2 regions of the Bradyrhizobium sp. 521_C7_N1_3 genome follow, and region 1 is predicted to be linked to the other one. Evidence: riboswitches for the same ligand, from Rfam matches in the RefSeq annotation. Region 1 holds a riboswitch; the other holds the start of a gene.
The links. A riboswitch is a leader RNA that binds a small molecule or an ion and turns the genes downstream of it on or off. The one in region 1 is predicted to bind cobalamin.
Positions count from the first base shown of each region.

Region 1 (3,392 bases):
GAGCATTTCGCACCGCTGTGGTCTGCGGAAACGATCCTATCGTCGTGGTGGGAAAAGCCGGTAGTCCAAAGCGTTCCCTTTGGATCTCGGAACGACGGGCAAACGGGGTGGCGCGCTGGCGCATCGTCTGATCGATCGCCCTCATTCGGACAGCGACGTTGGCATTATGGATCTTCGGCGAGGTCCGGCGGGCAGTCGCAGCGCATTCCGACTCGGCAAGAGCTAGCCCAACATTCTGGTCGCCTGCGAGTACCCGCGCCAGGATCGCAAGCTCACGCATCTTCTGAACCGAGAAAGCAAGCCAGCTCTTGACGTCGGACGCGAGCCCGGTCTCGAGTTCAACATCGACCGGCACGTGAAGCAGCGAGCAGGATGGAGCGAGCTGTACACGGTGCCTGCCAAGCTTCGCAATCGAGGGCTTCAGCCGCTGACGGAGCGACGGCAAGTTCGACCGCCACACATTCCGGCCGTCGATGACACCGAGCGACATGACGAGATCACTTCGGCCGTCAGCAACGATCTGATCCAATAGTTCTGGCGCTCGAACCAAATCGACGTGCAGACCGGAAATTGGCAGGCTCAGGGCAGTATCCAGATTGTCGCCTAGGGCGCCGAAATAGCTCGCAAGCATGATCTTGATAGCGGGTCCCTCCTTTGCGAACCGGTTATAGGCGTGCAGCAACGAATTTCGCGCCGCCTCATCCAGATCAAGGACCAGGCAGGGCTCGTCAAACTGAACCCAACTTGCCCCTCGTTTGGCTAATTCATGCAGAAGGTCGATATAGACGGGTATCAGATCATCGAGGAGAGAGAGGGGCTGGAACGCACTATCGGTACTCTTGCCGAGCTTTAAAAATGTGACCGGCCCGATCAGGACAGGGCGGGTCTGAAAGCCAAGAGCCCTCGCTTCCTCATACTCTTCGACGGGTTTGCGAGAGCACAGTCTGAACGCCTGTCCCCGGTAAAACTCAGGAACCATGTAGTGGTAGTTGGTATCGAACCACTTGGTCATTTCCTGCGCGGGCACGCCAGATCCCCGCGGGCTCTGGGCGCAACTCGCATCCTGCTCGCCGCATTGCGATCCGCGGGCCATGGCGAAGTACGTTTGGAGCGAAACGGATTCTCCGTTCGCGGCGTAGATCTCCGGGATTGCGCCAACCATGACGCTTGTATCGAGCACCTGATCATACAGCGAGAAGTCGTTTGACGGAATGATCGTGACGCCGAGCGATTTTTGACGAGCCCAGTTCGCTGCGCGTAGGCCGAATGCGTCTTCGTGCAACTGCTGTTCACTAATCTTTCCAGCCCAGTAGCTTTCTAGAGCGAGCTTGAGCTCACGCCTTGGGCCGATGCGTGGCGTTCCGAGCGTAGCAACTGGAAGAGAGAGAGGAGACATAGCGTTAACCCCTGTTGGGGACAAAGGCCATGGCGGACGCAGGCAGGAGAAGTCGCGCGTGCGACGGCTGCTTGGCGCACCACCGAGACACCCCGCCCGTGGACCAATATATTGTCGGGGCCGGTCTCCTGGCTTGCTGGTCATCGCTGCTGTCCGGCCTTCCCGAAGCCGTGCAGGCTTCAGCGACATCGTCGGACAGCGGCTCGCCGCTCACAGTTGCGGGGGCAGAGCCGGCATTTGCACCGGCTTCCCTCTTAGCTCCGGATCAATGGGAACCGGAGAACCTCGACGACTTGGATTATCGGCAGGAGAACTCTTCCGTCAACCTCTCAGATTATGTGCAAGCTAATCTGCGACATCCGCTAGCCGAATGACCGTGCATCTCTGTGACTTCACCATCTAGAAACATTCTCTCATCAGAGATGTCATAATCAGACATATCCTTCTCAGATGCCGGATAAGCATCGGAGCTGCCTTGAGGCGGAGCCGCACGCTAAATTGATGAAAGGGACAGAAGCAGCCTGCCGGCGGGAGTACCGACGTTATATCAGAGCGCTTTCAATGCGGCTTTGCGATTTCCAGAGGTTCGCCCAGCACCTCAGCTAGCCAGCTCTTCGCTCAACTAAAGGATCTGCGGCGAATAGGCCAAGGCACGTGGCGAAATTTAGCAACTGGCGAGGGGTTGATTTGCGTGCCACCCAGACTTCAGAGCTGGGATCAAGCCGGCTTGGTGCTTGGCAATCACGCAGCTCGAACGCGGGCGGCACGATAGCGAACCACACAGCTCAATGGCGGCAAACCCACTTCCGTCCACAGGCATCCGGCATCGAGGCGTTCAACTCTTCTGCTAAATATCCGGTGCGGGACATGGATGCACAAGCTGCGGCGGATACGCCAAACAGAAACATCGAAAACATGCAAAGGTCGGAAAGTCGACAAGAGTGACACAAACTCCGTGAAATTTTCCGCCTATTGCCTGGCACGAAGAATGCAGACCCTCGGAATGCCCAGTCTCCTCCTCTGGGCAGGTCCAGCTCAGCCAATTGACGCAGTCGCTGCCGGGGAAGTTAGCTGCGCATGACATAGAGGGGAGCGCCTGCTCGCGCGGGACAGCTAGCGGGTGCATCCCCGTAAACTTCTTGCGATGGCATAGCAGGTTCGAGGTTGCCTGCTTCACAAGATATTTGGATGAAACGCGATAGGCCGAGGGTTATGAAGAGAATGCCTGGAAGACCCGCGCTATGGCTTAGCGTGGTCGGATTTTTAATCTGCCTCGCCTGGCCGGCTGCCATGAGCAATAATATTCGGGCCAGCGACAGTCCCCTTGTCGAACGACTGAAGTCAACTTGGCGAGCGCAAGATGGTGAGACGATAGAACAAATTATCTCCAATGTCTCGAAGGTGGCACAGTTCGTGCCTCAAATGTGGGGCGTTGTTGAACTTGGCCAAAACGACTTTATTTTCGTTTCGTGGACCAGACACCGGGACAACAAATCGGACGAACAGTACGTTATCGCCTGGAAGATCGCCCTCGACGGCACGCTTGAACTTGCGTCGACTTATGCGAAGCCGATGGAATTGGGCTGGCGCGCCCTGGCGCTCTCCCTAATCGCCAGTGAAGTCGCAGATGGCGAAAGGGACGCAAATCTTCGCTTTCTGCATGATCCGGCCAACTTCAACTTTGTGACTACCCCGCAAGGCCGGCTCGGCGATCTTCTGCGGCAGGGCCGCTGCACTATCATTGAACCAGTTGGAGTGGACTACTTACCGAAGCGGAATGATAAACCGGCCGAGAAGGGTGGCGTGTGGCGCGTTCTGCTCTTGGTGAATTGTAGTATCCAAGGACCACGTTATTTTACACACAACGGGGTCATCACTTTCGAGAAGAGAGAAGGACAGGATTGGGAGCCACAATCCTCCTTTGCCAAACGCATCGCGAAATTTCCCCCTGGCTCCTGGTTCCAACGCACCGAGCCAAAAGAAGAGGAAGACTTAG
Region 1 covers NZ_CP197232.1:2,302,625-2,306,016, reverse strand. The annotation lists gene metE (5-methyltetrahydropteroyltriglutamate--homocysteine S-methyltransferase) at 1-1,396, opposite strand, end outside; cobalamin riboswitch at 1,498-1,699, opposite strand; gene AB7008_RS10375 (hypothetical protein) at 2,051-2,341, shown strand; gene AB7008_RS10370 (hypothetical protein) at 2,687-3,392, shown strand, end outside.

Region 2 (3,392 bases), 1.8 Mb from region 1:
AATCGCGGACTGAACGTGCAGTGTTTCAAGAGCGGGCCCGACTATATCGATCCCGCTTTCCATGCCGCTGCGACGGGGCGCGCTTCCGTCAACGTCGATAGCTGGGCGATGGATCGCGGGACGATTGCGCATCTTGTCGGTCGCGGCACTGATGCCGATGTCGTGCTCGCGGAGGGCTCGATGGGCCTGTTCGACGGCGTCGCCGCGCGCGGCGTCTCAGGCACCGGCGCCACCGCCGACATTGCGGAGATGCTGGGCTGGCCGGTGCTGCTGGTGATCGATCCCTCCGGACAGGCCCAGACCGCGGCGGCGATCGCCGCAGGCCTTCGCGACTATCGCGCCGGCGTGCGCCTCGCCGGCGTCGTGCTCAACCGCGTCGCCAGCCAACGTCATGAAGATCTCGTGCGGCGTGCACTCAACGACGCCGGCATCGCCGTGTTCGGCGCGCTGCCGCGCCATGCCGAGATCAGCCTGCCGAAGCGGCATCTCGGCCTCGTGCAGGCCGAGGAGCAGGCCGAGATCGGCAAGCTGATCGACGAGGCCGCGCGCTTCGTCGCCGAACACGTCGATCTCGATGCGGTGCTGGGATCGGCAGCAAGCTGGTCGCCGCAACCGGCGGCAAACGGCATGAATGTGACGCCGCCCGGGCAGCGCATTGCGTTGGCCCGCGATGCCGCGTTCTCCTTCATCTATCCGCACATGCTGGAAGCCTGGCGCGCGGCCGGCGCCGAGATCTCGATCTTCTCGCCGCTTGCCGATGAAGCGCCTGACGCGAGCGCCGATGTCTGCTGGCTGCCCGGCGGCTATCCCGAGCTGCACGCGGGGAAGATCGCGGCCAACGCCCGCTTTCGCGGCGGCTTGCGCGCCTTCGCGGACACACGGCCGGTGCACGGCGAATGCGGAGGCTATATGGTGCTGGGAACCGCTCTGACCGATGCCGACGGCATCCGTCATGAGATGACGGGCCTGCTCGGGCTGGAGACGAGCTTTGCCAAGCGCCGCATGCATCTCGGCTATCGTCTCGCTGCGCTCGCCGCGCCGATGCCGGGGCATCAGGTCGGCGCGCGCCTGCGCGGCCACGAGTTCCACTATTCGACGATTGTCGCGCAGCCGGATACGCCGCTCGCGGTCGTGCACGATGCAACAGGCGCGGTCATCGCCGAGACGGGCTCGCGCCGGGGACAAGCCACCGGCACGTTCTTCCATCTGATCGCGGAGGACCGGTGAGCGGTTTTGTCACCTTCATCTCGGCAGGCCCTGGCGACCCCGAGCTCCTCACGGTCAAGGGCGCCGCGCGGCTGCGCGATGCCGATGTCGTGCTCTACGACGACCTCGCCTCGGGCGCGATCCTCGATCTGGCCCGGCCCGGCGCCAATCTCGTCGCGGTCGGGAAGCGGGCAGGGCGGCCCTCCACCAAGCAGCACCACGTCAACCGCCTGCTGGTCGACTATGCCGCGGCCGGCGTCCGCGTGGTGCGGCTGAAATCGGGCGATGCCGGCATCTTTGGCCGGCTCGAGGAGGAGCTGGAGGCGCTGCGCGAAGCCGGCATCGGCTACGAGATCATTCCCGGAATCACCTCGGCCTGTGTCGCCGCCGCGCAAGCCGGCATTCCCCTGACCCGGCGCCACACCTCGCGCCGGGTGCAGTTCGTGACCGGGGCCGATGTGACCGGCGACCTGCCGCAGAATTTGAACTGGGCGGCGCTGGCGGATCCCGAAGCGACCACCGTGGTCTATATGGGCCGGCGCACCTTTCCGGCGCTTGTCGCAAAATTGATCGAGCACGGCCTCACCCCGAGCACTCCGGCCCTGTTCGCCGAATCCCTCGGCCGTCCCGACGAGCGGCTGGTCCGCACCACCATTGCCGAGCTGGCCGAACAGCTTGCGCGGGGCGGCGCTGCCTCGACGGCCGCCGTGATCCTGTTCGGCGCGCTGGCGGGCGATTATCCGTCATGACCGTCCCGGCCGCCCTTCGCCCCTTGACGCCCGGCTGGCGAAAGGGGCACACAGGAGACGCATGGTGCTCGAGGCGGCGCAAACCGCCGGAGCATAATCGGGAATGGGGGTGGGCGGACAGTTGCGCCGCCCAAAACCCCAGCCGCCCCCGCGACTGTAAGCGGTGAGGGGCTCCGATCAGCCACTGGGCCGCGAGGCCCGGGAAGGCCGGAGAACCCCAGTGAACCGCGAGCCAGGAGACCGGCCGTGCATGTTTTGTGGCCAAGGCCGTCGGGTGTGACGGCAGGAAGGAACTGAACCATGCATATCGAACCCGGAGTCGTATCGGGCGCCAAGCTCGTGTTGAGTTACGCAACCGGCATCGCCGTCGGCGGCGTTGCGCTGAAGCTCGCGGTCGAGACCGTGCGCGAGCAGGGCATCACGTCGTTCGCGGCGCGGACGCTCGCCACCACGGGCCTCGTGTTCGTCTTCTTCGAGATCCTGCCGCATTTCCCGGTCGGCGTCTCCGAGGTGCACTTCATCCTCGGCTCGACCTTGTTCCTGCTGTTTGGGGCAGCGCCTGCGGCCTTCGGCCTCGCGTTCGGCCTGCTGTTCCAGGGCGTGTTCTTCGAGCCACCCGACCTGCCGCAATACGGCATGAACGTCACCACGCTGCTGGTGCCGCTGTTCGCGATCCAGGCGATCGCCACGCGGATCATTGCCCGCAACACCGCCTATGTCGATCTCAGCTATCGCCAGGCGCTGGCGCTGTCGACCACGTATCAGGCCGGGGTCATCGCCTGGGTCGCGTTCTGGGCGCTCTATGGCTCGGGCTTCGGTGCGACCAACCTCGTCAATATCGCGACCTTCGCGGCCTCCTACGCACTCGTCATCGTGATCGAGCCGCTGGCCGATCTCGCCGTGCTGGCGCTGGCGAAATCGCTGCGCGGCGTCACCGCGCCCGGCCTCGTCACGCCGCGCCTGCACAACGCGGCTTAAGAGACAAAGGGGGCGGCCGTCACGGCCGCCCCTGCACGCGCGATGCTCACGCTCTCCCTGATAGGCATCGGTTGCGGCGATCCGGAGCAGCTCACACGCGCCGCCGTTCAAGCCATCAACGCGGCCGATCTCATCCTGATCCCGCGCAAGGGGACGGCGAAGTCCGATCTCGCAGATCTCAGGCGGACGATCTGCGCGGATGTGCTCACCAATCAAACGACGCGCATTGCCGAGTTCGACCTTCCCGTGCGCGATGCCGGTGAAGCGGACTATCACAAGGGCGTGGACGATTGGCACGACGCCGTGGCCGCGGCCTGGTCGCAGACGATCGCGAGCCAGCTCGGTGATGACGGCAAGGTCGCGCTGCTGATCTGGGGCGATCCCTCACTGTATGATTCCTCGCTGCGCATTGCGCGCCGGCTCGATCCCTTGCCTGATATCGAGGTCGTGCCCGGCATC
Region 2 covers NZ_CP197232.1:4,114,836-4,118,227, forward strand. The annotation lists gene AB7008_RS18865 (cobyrinate a,c-diamide synthase) at 1-1,227, shown strand, start outside; gene cobA (uroporphyrinogen-III C-methyltransferase) at 1,224-1,955, shown strand; cobalamin riboswitch at 2,001-2,218, shown strand; gene AB7008_RS18875 (energy-coupling factor ABC transporter permease) at 2,256-2,933, shown strand; gene cobF (precorrin-6A synthase (deacetylating)) at 2,976-3,392, shown strand, end outside.
Region 2: another riboswitch for cobalamin. It lies ahead of AB7008_RS18875 (energy-coupling factor ABC transporter permease); the one in region 1 lies ahead of metE (5-methyltetrahydropteroyltriglutamate--homocysteine S-methyltransferase).